DNA from 3 places in the Enterobacter sp. MGH 24 genome. Region 2 is predicted to be linked to each of the others. Evidence: predicted binding sites of a transcription regulator. Region 2 holds the regulator's gene; each other region holds the start of a gene.
The links. Region 2 encodes sigma-54, which starts transcription at its own class of promoters, with help from an activator protein. Its sites were predicted from a motif close to GTTGGCACANNTTTCGCTNT; they were not measured.
Positions count from the first base shown of each region.

Region 1: hypA (hydrogenase maturation nickel metallochaperone HypA) is a predicted target of sigma-54. The motif match lies at 3,023-3,042, and genes of this name have one in related genera.
Region 3: glnK (P-II family nitrogen regulator) is a predicted target of sigma-54. The motif match lies at 2,001-2,020, and genes of this name have one in related genera.

Region 1 is NZ_KI535657.1:388,665-392,900, reverse strand. Features, by position in the region: gene hypE (hydrogenase expression/formation protein HypE) at 1-392, opposite strand, end outside; gene hypD (hydrogenase formation protein HypD) at 389-1,510, opposite strand; gene L370_RS19865 (HypC/HybG/HupF family hydrogenase formation chaperone) at 1,514-1,786, opposite strand; gene hypB (hydrogenase nickel incorporation protein HypB) at 1,777-2,640, opposite strand; gene hypA (hydrogenase maturation nickel metallochaperone HypA) at 2,644-2,994, opposite strand; gene hycA (formate hydrogenlyase regulator HycA) at 3,206-3,670, shown strand; gene L370_RS19885 (4Fe-4S dicluster domain-containing protein) at 3,741-4,236, shown strand, end outside.
Region 2 is NZ_KI535657.1:894,761-898,996, reverse strand. Features, by position in the region: gene ptsN (PTS IIA-like nitrogen regulatory protein PtsN) at 1-320, opposite strand, end outside; gene hpf (ribosome hibernation promoting factor) at 403-690, opposite strand; gene rpoN (RNA polymerase factor sigma-54) at 713-2,146, opposite strand; gene lptB (LPS export ABC transporter ATP-binding protein) at 2,194-2,919, opposite strand; gene lptA (lipopolysaccharide ABC transporter substrate-binding protein LptA) at 2,926-3,480, opposite strand; gene lptC (LPS export ABC transporter periplasmic protein LptC) at 3,449-4,024, opposite strand; gene kdsC (3-deoxy-manno-octulosonate-8-phosphatase KdsC) at 4,021-4,236, opposite strand, start outside.
Region 3 is NZ_KI535657.1:2,497,531-2,501,766, reverse strand. Features, by position in the region: gene tesB (acyl-CoA thioesterase II) at 1-194, shown strand, start outside; gene amtB (ammonium transporter AmtB) at 290-1,576, opposite strand; gene glnK (P-II family nitrogen regulator) at 1,612-1,950, opposite strand; gene L370_RS10150 (SmdB family multidrug efflux ABC transporter permease/ATP-binding protein) at 2,172-3,953, opposite strand; gene L370_RS10155 (SmdA family multidrug ABC transporter permease/ATP-binding protein) at 3,946-4,236, opposite strand, start outside.

The DNA.
Region 1 (4,236 bases), 510 kb from region 2:
TCGCCGGTGACGATCGCTATCCCCGCCTCGCGCGCGGTCTGCGCCATGCTGTTGACCACTGTCATGAGCGTCTCCATCGGTAATCCCTCTTCGAGGATAAACCCGCAGGAGAGGTAGCGCGGAATAGCGCCGCTGACCGCCACGTCGTTGGCCGTGCCGCAGACGGCGAGCTTGCCGATATCGCCGCCGGGGAAGAACAGCGGGTCAATCACGTAGCTGTCGGTGGAGAACGCCAGCCTGTCGCCCTGGGCGGTGAGGGTCGCGAGGTCAATGCGCGCCTGGTCTTCCTGTTCGGCGAGCCAGGGGTTGTTGAAGGCTTCCATAAACAGCCGGTTAATCAGCTGCTGCATCGCCTGTCCGCCGCTTCCGTGCGCCATTTCAACCGTATTCATGCGTCACTCTCCTGGTTGCGATACTGATACCACGCGGCACACGCCCCTTCGGAGGAGACCATCAGCGCGCCAAACGCCGTTTGCGGGTTACAGGTATTGCCAAATAACGGACACTGATGCGGTTTGCATTTGCCGGTGAGCACCTCGCCACAGCGTGCCCGGGGATCGTCGCAAACCTGCTGCGGCTGCGGGCGGAAATGCGCTTCGGCGTCGAACGCGCGATAGGCTGGCGCCAGGCGCACGCCGGATTCAGCAATCAGCCCCAGGCCGCGCCATTCGCTGTCGCCCTCAACGCTAAACACGTCGGCTATCGCCTGCTGCGCTCGTTCATTTCCCGCATCCGGCACCACGCGGCGGTACTGATTTTCCACGGTACTCAGGGCCGCTATTTTCTGCTCAACCAGCATGGTGACACCTTGCAGTAGATCAAGTGGTTCGAAACCAGCCACCACTAACGGACGATTGTACTGTTCAGCGATAAAACCGTAGGCGTCTGTGCCAATCACCATGCTGACGTGGCCCGGTGCCAGAAAGGCGTCAATGCCGTTGCCTGGCTCTTCCAGCAGGCTGCGCAGGGTGGGGATGAGCGTAATGTGCTGGCAGAAGAAGAAAAAATTCTCGACGCCGCGCGCTTTCGCCTGCTGCAGCGTGATGGCGGTGGCGGGCATGGTGGTTTCAAACCCCAGGCCAAAAAACACCACCTTGCGCGCGGGGTTATCCGCTGCCAGCGTCAGGGCATCCATCGGCGAATAGACGATCCGGATGTCTGCGCCGCGCGCTTTCGCCTGCAGCAGCGAACCATTTTTCCCCGGCACGCGCATCGCGTCGCCAAAGGTGCAGAAAATGACGTCGGGCTGGCTGGCAATCTCAATACAGCTGTCGATGCGCCCCATCGGCAGAACGCAGACCGGGCAGCCGGGGCCGTGGATAAACTCGATGTTCTCCGGGAGCAGCTGGTCGAGGCCAAATTTGAAGATGGCGTGCGTGTGCCCGCCGCACACCTCCATGATCCGCAGCGGTCTTTCTGTCGTGTAGTCCAGCAGCGCCGCGCGCGTTTTCAGGTGTCCGATAAGCTGCAGCACCTGCTCCGGGGCGCGGTATTCATCAACGTAACGCATGTGCTATCGCTCCTCGCCGTACAGCAGCGCGCCCACGTCAGGCTCCACGTCGAACATGTTTTGCAACGCATCCAGCGTGTCGCGGGCTTCCGCTTCGTTAATCACGCTCATGGCGAACCCCACGTGGACCAGCACCCACTGGCCGAGACGCGAGGCGCCCGTTTCATCGCTGCTGCCCACCAGCGTCAGGTCCACGTCGCGCAGGATGCCGCAGACCTCCACTTTGGCCTGATTACCGTCGATGGCGTGAATTTGTCCAGGTACGCCTATGCACATCGTTCGTTCTCCAGCCACTCTAGCCAGCCGTCCATGCCGTCGCCGCGCGTGGCGGAGACCAGCAGGATCTCAATCTCCGGGTTCACTTCACGGGCATATGCCAGGCACTTATCCACGTCGAAGTTCAGGTATGGCAGCAGGTCGACTTTGTTCAGCAGCATGAGGGAGGCGGCGGCAAACATATGCGGATACTTCAGCGGCTTGTCTTCGCCTTCGGTCACCGAAAGCACCGCGACTTTATGCCGTTCACCCAGGTCAAAGCTTGCCGGGCAGACCAGGTTGCCGACGTTTTCAATAAACAGAATGCCGTTATCCGCCAGCGGCAGGCGCGGGGCGGCGTCGGCAATCATCTGCGCATCCAGGTGGCAGCCTTTGCCGGTATTAACCTGAATCGCCGGGGTGCCGGTTTCGCGAATGCGCGCCGCGTCGTTAACGGTCTGCTGGTCGCCTTCTATCACCGCGCAGGGGACGCGCCCGTTCAGGCGCTTGAGCGTTTCGGTCAGCAGCGTGGTTTTGCCGGAGCCGGGGCTGGAGACCAGGTTCAGCACCAGCTGTTTGCGGGCGGCAAAGCGGGCGCGGTTGCGGGCGGCGAGCTGGTTATTTTTGTCCAGCACGTTGATTTCCACCTCCAGCATCTGGCGCTGGCTGATGCCCGGCGCGTGGGTCCCCGCTTCGCCGTGGCCGTAGTGCAGGTCGCCAGCGTCGGAGCGCTGCGGGGCGAAGGTAATGCCGGTCAGCGCCGCCGCAGGACGCGGGGCAGGGGAAAAGGGCGCGGAGCGAAACGCGGAATGGGGACGGTGTTCATCCCCTTCTATATACAGGTTGCCTTCGGCGCAACCGCAGGTGCTACACATACTTTACTCCTTCTCGATTTCGAGGCGTTGGATCTGCATGCCGTCGTCCGCCACGATGCGAAGACCGGTGCCCTGGCACTGCGGACAGCGCTGAACCTTCGATGACAGCAGGGTGACGTACTGCTGACACTGCCCGCACCAGCACTCCGCCTGCTGCTCTTCGATATGGAGTTCGCAGCCTTCCGCCAGCGTGCCGCGACACACCAGCTCAAAACAGAAATGCAGGGCGCTGGTCTCGACGCAGGAAAACGCCCCGACCTTCAGCCAGACGCCGGTGACGCGCTTCGCGTGGTTTTGCACTGCCTGCTGTTCGATAAGCTCCAGAGCCCGCTGGCAGAGGGTGATTTCGTGCATGACGCCTCCTCAATGAATTGCGCCATTGAATGCAATAACGGTGCCAGCTTGATTTTTGTTAGGGCGTGACGATGTCAACGCTGTCGAAATGACACGTCGACACCGCGGCGTTGACAGCAGCTTTGCGATTAAATCTCTTTAAAATCATAAATATAAAAACTGGCATGGAATCTGCTTAACAGCCGCTATCTCCATTACACGGATACCTTCTATGACTATTTGGGAAATCAGCGAAAAAGCGGATTACATCGCGCAGCGTCATCAGCAGCTGCAGGACCAGTGGCACCTCTACTGCAACTCTCTGGTTCAGGGCATAACCCTCTCGAAAGCGCGTCTTCACCACGCGATGAGCTGCGCGGCGCAGGGCGATATGCGCTTCGTCCTGTTCGGCCATTTCATCATCAACGTTACCCTGGCGGATAACTTCAACAGCCACACCATTGAGTACCACCTCGAGACAAAAGACGGGGAAAAACAGTGTATTGCGAAGGCGCAGCTGATGGCCGACGGCATGGTGGACGGCCACGTCAGCAACCGCGATCGCCAGCAGGTGCTGGAGCACTATCTGGAAAAAATCGCGCCGGTCTATAACGGCCTGTACGCCGCCGTTGAGCACGATCTCCCGGTCAACCTGAAGCAGCTGATGGACGGAAATGCCTCAGCGAACGTGGCCTGACTCCTGCGTGTCGAGAAGTGTCGACAAGACAGTTTTTCGTCAAAAATGACTATCACCAGAGGATAACCCGGTGAACCGTTTTGTAATTGCTGACTCGACGGTCTGTATTGGCTGTCGAACCTGTGAGGCGGCGTGTTCGGAAACGCATCGCCTGCATGGGCTGCAGTCCATGCCGCGCCTGCACGTCATGCGTAATGAAAAAGAGTCTGCCCCGCAGCTCTGCCATCACTGTGAAGACGCCCCCTGCGCGGGCGTCTGCCCTGTGAATGCCATCACCCGCGTGGATGGCGCTGTCCAGCTGAACGAAAGCCTGTGCGTAAGCTGCAAGCTGTGCGGCATTGCCTGCCCGTTCGGCGCGATTGAATTTTCCGGCAGCCGTCCGCTGCATATTCCGGCGAACGCCAACTCGCCAAAAGCCCCGCCCGCGCCACCGGCGCCTGCACGCGTAAGCACGCTGCTGGACTGGGTGCCCGGCATCCGCGCCGTTGCGGTGAAATGCGACCTGTGCAGCTTCGATGAGCAGGGCCCGGCATGCGTGCGCACCTGTCCGACTAAGGCGTTGATTC
Region 2 (4,236 bases):
AGGAGATCGACGGGCTGGTTATCAATAGCATCGAAGGCGATAGGTGTTTCAAGCTGCACAAACACACCAACGGCACGCAGGGTATCCTCTTCCAGTTTGCCGTGCGGGATCGCGATGCCGTTGCCGATACCGGTACTGCCCATTTTTTCACGGGTCAGAATCGCTTCGAACACCACCTGTGGCGGCAGGCCCAGCTGTTTGGCAGCCAGTTCACTGATGATCTCCAGCGCACGTTTTTTGCTCTGGCAGTGAACCGCACTGCGGGTACATTCCTGGTTAAGGACATTGCTCAGTTGAAGAGCGGAATCGTTGTTCATCATAATTTCACCTAAGCGCTAACTGTACAAATGGCCTGTTGTGTTTCACAACAGGCCGTCCTGCACCCGTTAACTGCCCGGACAATTAGTGTTGTTTCAGTTTATCTTTATGTTTATTGAGCTGTCGTGCAAGCTTATCAATCAAGCCGTCGATAGCAGCGTACATGTCTTGCCCTTCCGCACTGGCATGCAGTTCACCCCCGTTAACATGCAGGGTGGCATCCGAGATATGAGTCACTTTCTCCACTTTCAACACAATATAGACCTGATTGATCCTTTCGAAATACTGTTCGAGTTTTGCAAACTTCGCGTTCACGAAGTCGCGTAAAGCCTCGGTAATTTCGACGTTTTGTCCAGTGATGTTGAGCTGCATAGTGTCTTCCTTATCGGTTGTGTCAGACCAGCTGTTTACGCTGGTTGGACGGCGGAATGGATAAAGACTCTCGATACTTCGCAACAGTACGACGTGCCACCATAATACCCTGATCGGACAGCATGGTGGTTAACTTACTGTCGCTTAGTGGCTTCGCGGGGTTCTCCGCGGCGATCAACTTCTTCACCAGAGCACGAATGGCCGTTGACGACGCTTCGCCGCCGCCCTCGGTATTCACATGGCTGGAGAAGAAATACTTAAGCTCAAAAATACCGCGTGGACTGTGCAGATACTTCTGCGTGGTGACACGGGAAATGGTTGATTCATGCATTTCGACGGCCTGGGCGATATCCGCCAGTACCATCGGTTTCATAAACTCTTCGCCCTGCTCAAAGAACGCCTGCTGCTGTTCCACAATACAGCGACTGACGCGCAGCAGCGTATCATTTCGGCTCTCAAGACTTTTGATCAGCCATCGTGCTTCCTGAAGATTGCTACGAATATATTGATTGTCGGAGTCGTTACGCGCGCTGGTGCACATGGAGGCGTACTGCTGGTTGATTTGCAGGCGAGGAATGCTGTCTGAATTCAGTTCAACGACCCAGCGGTCATTGTGTTTTCTGACCAGCACGTCCGGGATGACGTACTCGGGCTCGCTGGTCTGGATCGACTGACCCGGGCGCGGATCGAGCGACTGGATCAGATTCACCGCTTCTTTCAGCACCTCTTCCTTCAGGCGCGTGACGCGCATCAGGGAGCGGAAATCGTGGTTAGCCAACAGATCCAGATGATCGCTGATGATTAAGCGCGCCTCGTCGATCCATGGCGTCTCTTTGCTGAACTGGGAAAGCTGGATCAGCAGGCAATTGCGCAGATCTTTTGCAGCCACGCCTACCGGATCGAAACGCTGAATGCGCTTCAGAACGGCTTCGATCTCCTCAAGCTCAATCTCTTCATCGCCCATGCTTTCCAGAATATCGTCCAGCGTGACGGTCAAATAGCCGGTGTCGTCAACGGCATCGACAATTGAGGTGGCAATCGCGCGGTCGGTATCGGAGAAGGGGGTGAGTTCCACCTGCCACATCAGGTAATCCTGCAGCGACTGGGTGGTTTCTCCCTGATAGACCGGTAGCTCATCGTCCTGGTAGTCTGCACGCGTACCGGAAGGGGTTCCGGCGGTGTAGATTTCATCCCAGCTGGCATCCAGCGGAAGCTCGTCGGGCATCTCTTTTTGTTCGAGTGCATCCGCGGTGTCGAGCGCTTCTGTATCCTGCGATTGCTGGGTATCTACCTCGTCATGAAGATCGGTTTGTTCCAGCAGGGGGTTGCTGTCCAGCGCCTGCTGGAGCTCCTGCTGAAGTTCTAACGTGGACAGTTGCAACAGGCGAATTGCCTGCTGTAGCTGCGGCGTCATCGCCAGTTGTTGGCTGAGCCTTAATTGCAAACCTTGCTTCATGTTCAGAGCATTTTTCTCCGGTTCGGCGTTACGTTACCTCTACCCTATCAGAGTCTGAAGTCTTCCCCAAGATAGACGCGCTTAACATGATCGTCTTCGAGGATCTGCTGCGGCGTACCGTGGGCGATCAGATTGCCCTGGCTCACAATATACGCGCGTTCACACACGGCCAGCGTTTCACGGACGTTGTGGTCGGTGATCAGTACGCCCAGCCCGCTGTCACGCAGGTGTTCAATGATGCGTTTAATATCGATAACCGAGATCGGGTCAACGCCCGCAAACGGTTCATCCAGAAGGATAAATTTCGGGTTTGCGGCCAGCGCACGCGCAATCTCAACGCGGCGGCGTTCCCCCCCGGAGAGCGCCTGACCGAGACTGTCACGCAGATGCTCAATATGGAACTCTTCCATCAGCTCGTTGGCACGATCCTGACGCTGTTCGCTGGTCAGGTCGTTACGAATTTGCAGGACCGCCATCAGGTTATCGTAAACGCTAAGACGACGGAAAATGGAGGCTTCCTGCGGCAGGTAGCCGATCCCGCGACGCGCTCGCGCGTGCAGCGGCAGAAGACTGATGTCTTCATCGTCAATGATTATGTTGCCGGCATCGCGCGGCACAATGCCAACGACCATGTAGAAGGTGGTGGTTTTACCCGCACCGTTAGGGCCAAGCAGCCCTACAATTTCGCCGGAGTTGACGGTCAGACTGACATCTTCTACGACACGGCGGCCCTTATAGGCCTTCGCGAGATTTTTTGCAGTTAATGTTGCCATAACGAATTAGTTACTCTTCTTCTGTGCCGGGGCCTGGCCTTTGCCTTTGTCCTGCAGCTGCGACGGAACCAGTACGGTCGTGACGCGTTTGCCTTTCTCGCTGGAGGCCTGCATTTTTTGCTCTTTCACCAGATAGGTGATTCGGTCGCCGGTAATGTTGCTGTCCAGCTGTTCCAGATACGCGTTTCCGGTCAGGATGACCAGGTCCTTCGCCAGCTCGTAGTGCATATGCGAGGCGTGACCTTTCACCGGCTTGCCGTTGTCCTGCATTTGGTAGAAGGTGGCCGGGTTACCGTAACCATCAATGATCTCTTTGCCCTGCTCGCCACCCGGACGGGTCACGACCACTTTGTCGGCGTTGATTTTAATGGTGCCCTGAGTCATGACGACGTTACCCGTGAAGGTGACGACGTTACCCTGCATATCGAGAGACTGGGTATCGGACTCGATATGGATCGGTTGGTCGGTATCGCCCGTTACAGCAAGCGCGGGGAGACTGGTCGCCAGCATCGCGCTGGCGATAATTACTTTAAGGCTGAGTTTGTTTGTTTTGAATTTCATAGGAGGTTCTAACCTTTTCAATCAGCTCGGCGTTCTTGCTGCGTAAGTTCCCGCGCATTCTCAAACCGCTGGAATTAAATGTTGTGCCATACAGTGTGACCAGATCCTGCGAGGTCACGTCCTGGGTTACCAGGTTAATCTGGGCATTATCCGTCGTAATTTTTCGCAGTTGTGAGTCAGCGGTCAGGGCGTTGACTTCAACGTGGCCATACAGATAAAGCATACGGTCATTTGTCAGTTTTGCCCGATCTGACTTAATTGACCACGTCGGCACCTTGTCCTTATCAAACGTGGTCATGACAGGTCGGGTAAACCACGAAATACCGTCATCTGAAAAATATTCAACATGCTGGGCAATCAAACGATAGTTCAGCGCACCTTCCGGGCTGTAGACCACAGTGTCGCTGTGATCGCTTTTATAGGTTGGATCGTTATTGTTGACCACTTCCGTTTGCGTATCGTCGCGATCGGCAAGGTTCACGCCAATCAATACCAGTGCGACAAGTGACAGCAAAATGATAATCCAACGTCTGGTTTTACTCATATCGATTGCCCTTTGGCCTCATCAAGCTTGCCCTGCGCCAGCAAAAGCAGATCGCAGACTTCACGTACGGCACCACGGCCCCCGTTGATGTGGGTAACATAGTCAGCGCGCGGGATCAGCAGCGGATGCGCATCGGCAACAGCGATACTCAGACCGACTTCAGCCATCACGGGCCAGTCAATCAGATCGTCCCCGACGTAGGCCACGTTTTC
Region 3 (4,236 bases), 1.6 Mb from region 2:
GGATGCAGGTCGCAACGATCGATCACTCCATGTGGTTCCACCGTCCGTTCAACATGAATGAGTGGCTGCTTTATAGCGTGGAGAGTACGTCAGCGTCGAGCGCGCGCGGGTTTGTGCGCGGGGAGTTTTATACGCAGGACGGCGTGCTTGTCGCTTCTACGGTGCAGGAAGGGGTGATGCGTAACAGAGGTTGATGTAAAAAGCCCGGTGGCGCTACGCTTACCGGGCCTACGGATTGTGCAGTTGTAGGCCGGGTAAGGCGAAGCTGCCACCCGGCAAATCGCTCAGATCAGGCGTTATACGCATTCTCGCCGTGGCTGTTGACGTCCAGACCTTCGCGTTCCTGCTCTTCCGGTACGCGCAGACCGACCGTCATGTCCGCCAGTTTGTAGCCAATGAAAGCGACAACGGCAGACCAGACAACGGTGATAGCAATACTTTCCAGCTGTACCAGCAGCTGATGAACCATGGTGACGCCTTCTGCGTAGCCCACGCCACCGAGTGATTTCGCGGCGAAGATACCGGTCATGATACAACCCACGATGCCGCACACGCCGTGGACACCAAACACATCGCATGGGTCGTCAACGCGCAGCACGCGTTTCAGTGCGGTAACGCCCCACAGACCCGCCAGACCAGACACCAGACCGACCAGCAGCGCACCGCCTACGCCGACATAACCACACGCCGGGGTGATGCCAACCAGACCGGCAATGGCACCCGAACAGGCACCCAGCAGAGAGGGTTTACCGCGTACCGCCCACTCGCCAAACACCCAGGAGAGGATTGCACCCGCCGTGGCCACAACGGTGTTCACGAAGGCCAGCGCGGCGATTTCGTTCGCGGCACTTGCTGAGCCGGCGTTGAAGCCAAACCAGCCAAAGTAGAGGATAGCCGTACCGGTAAACACCATCGGCAGGTTGTGCGGTTTGAACGCTTCTTTACCGAAGCCCACGCGTTTGCCAATCAGGTAGGCACCCACCAGACCCGCTACCGCGGCGTTGATGTGTACAACGGTACCGCCAGCGAAGTCCAGCGCACCGTGCGTTGCCAGCAGACCGCCACCCCAGACCATATGCGCAATTGGCACATAGGAGAGCGTCAGCCAGACCACCACGAAGATCAGGACGGCAGAGAAACGAATACGCTCGGCGAGCGCGCCCACAATCAGCCCGACGGTAATACAAGCGAAAGAGCCCTGGAACGCAACGTGGATGTACTGATAGAAACTGCCCATCAGCGCGGTCAGCTCAATATTTTTCAGCATCACCCAGTCGAAGTTACCAAAGAACGCGTTGCCCGTGCCGAACGCCAGCGAGTAACCGTAAACCACCCACAGCACGCAGACCAGTGCGAACGTCACGGCAACCTGCGTCAGCATGGAGAGAACGTTTTTGCCACGGATCAGGCCGCCGTAGAACAGCGCAATGCCTGGAATTGACATGAATAGCACCAGCGCGGTGCTGATCATCATAAAGGCGTTATCGGCTTTGTCGACCACCGCAGGAGCAGCCAGCGCCAGGCCCGGCAGCAGTGCCAGCGAACCCAGACCCGTTTTGAGTGTTGCTATCTTCATTTTCTCGATCCCTATCACTGTGTGCCAGGAGTTACTTACAGAGCCGCTTCGTCAGATTCGCCGGTACGGATGCGAATGACGCGCTGCAGTTCGGCAACGAAAATTTTGCCGTCGCCAATTTTGCCGGTATAGGCCGCTTTGCTAATGACATCAATGACCTCATCAAGCTGATCGTCAGCAATCGCGACATCAATTTTTACTTTTGGCAGAAAGTTAACGCTGTATTCCGCCCCGCGATAAAGCTCGGCATGCCCCTTCTGACGACCAAAGCCTTTCACTTCGGTGACAGTCAGTCCCTGAATACCCATTGAAGACAACGCTTCGCGAACGTCTTCGAGTTTGAATGGTTTGATTACAACCGTAACCAGCTTCATAGATCCCCTCCAGTCAGAATTCGGTAATGGCCGCAGCTTACGCAGAAGGTATTGCAAGGGGTGTGCCAGAAATGAAAACGAGGGGGAACAACGGTGCGATGAGCGTTACACGGTACTGTTAAACGGCCTGGTGAAAAAAAAACGCACCATGCCGGTGCAGGGTGCGTTTCAGTTTTGCACCAACAGGAATGACTGTTAGCGCGTCGCCTCATTTTAGTGCATCAGGCGCTAAGCGACTCTTCATCGCGCACGCTGGCCGCCAGCTCTTCGCCCGCCAGCTGCAGCTGGTACATCTGCCAGTAGCGCCCTTTTGCTTCCAGCAGTTCGCGGTGCGTACCGCGCTCAACGGCCTGTCCGCGATTTAGCACCAGAATGGTATCCGCGTCGACGATGGTGGAAAGACGGTGGGCAATCACCACCAGCGTCGTATGATCGCGTACCGCATCCAGCGCCTGCTGGATGGCCTGCTCGGTGCCGGAGTCAATACTGGCCGTCGCTTCATCCAGAATCAGTATCTGCGGCGTTTCAATCAGCACCCGCGCCAGCGCCAGGAGCTGCTTTTGCCCAACGGAGAGATTGTTCCCCTGCTCGCCCAGTTTGGTATTGATTCCATCGCTAAACCCGCGCGCCAGCTCTGCCAGCTGCACTTTTTCCAGCACGTCCCAGACCTGCTCCTGGGTGTAGTCTCGGCCCAGGGTCACGTTGGCGTAGAAGGTATCGGCCAGCACGACCGGATCCTGCTGCACCATCGCAACGCCTTTGCGTAACACGGTGTGGCTGAGAGACGCGAGCGGGCGCCCGTCGAGGCGGATTTCACCTTGCGTGACCGGGTAATAGCCCATCAACAGGCTGGCAAGCGTGCTCTTACCGCTGCCGGTATGCCCCACCAGCGCCACGAAACCGCGTGATGGAACGTCAAGCCTGATGTCCTGCAACACCAGCCGGTCTTCGCGATAGGCAAACGAAACGTTATCAAAGGCGATAGTCCCACTTTGCAGAGGCCGCTCGTCATTGCCATAGGCCTGGCGCGGCCTGTCCATCAGCTCAAACACGCGCTCACCGGCGACAACCGCCTGTTGCAGCATTGATTGCTGGGTGGTGAGCTCGATCAACGGCTCGTTAAGGCGTCCCAGATAGCTGATAAAGGCGTACAGCACGCCCACTTCAATCGTACCGTTTGAGCTCAGGCCAAAGAGCATCAGCAGCCCACAAAGCACCAGCGCAGAGAAAAGGCTAAGCAGCGGACGCAGCAGGAAACCGTCGAGGCGCAGCGTCTGCATACGCGCCATGTAGTGCGAACGGCTGGCTTCGCCCATGCGCTCGCCAAAACGCGCCTGCTGGCGGAACTGCTGGATGACGCTCATGCCGTTGATCACTTCGTTGAAGCCATCATTGATGTCGGCCAGGTAAGCACGCACCCGACGCACGATTGGCGTGCTGTAGCGCTGGTAAATGACCATGACAATCAGCACCGCCGGGAAGATGGTTATTGCCACCAGCGCCATCCGCCAGTCAAGGCTGAACATCGCGACCAGCATCGCGCCAATCAGCGCTGCGCTGCGCAATACGGTTGCCACCACGGTGACGTACAGATCGCGGATCACCTCGGTATCGTTGGTCACGCGCGAAATCACCTGTCCGACCGGTTGGGTATCAAACTCGCTGAGCGGCTGGCGAAGCGCCGCGTCCATCACATCCGTACGCAGCTGCTGAACGACGCCCACGGCTGCACGGTTAAACAGCAGCGACTGAGCATAGTGCAACCCTGCTGCCGTGAGCTGTAAGCCAACGTAGGCCACGCCTAAGCCCGCCACCAGCCCCAGCGGCAGATAGCCTTTGGCGACCATGTTGTCGATAAAATAGCTGATGAGCAGTGGACCGCTCACCTCAGCAACCGCCGCTATCCAGAGTAAAAGCACGGCCACGGAGAGCGGTTTACGCCACGGCGAGCCGTAGGCCAGCAGACGTTTGAGCGTCGGCCACATCGTTCCGAGCTTACGCATTGGCGGCCTCCTCATTCTGCTCCGGCGCATCGTCCAGCGCCGCCTCAAGCTGCTGATAGCGGTACATATCGCGATACCAGCCCGGCTGCTCGGCAAGCGTTTCATGCTGTCCGCGCTGGGCAATGTGTCCGTGCTGCAATACCAGAATCTCGCTGGCCTCAGTAAGCGCTGACAAACGGTGGGCGCTGATAATCACCGTGCGTCCGTCGCCCCACTGGCGCAGGTTATGCAGAATTTGATGCTCGGTACGGCCGTCCACGGCGGAAAGTGCATCGTCCAGTAT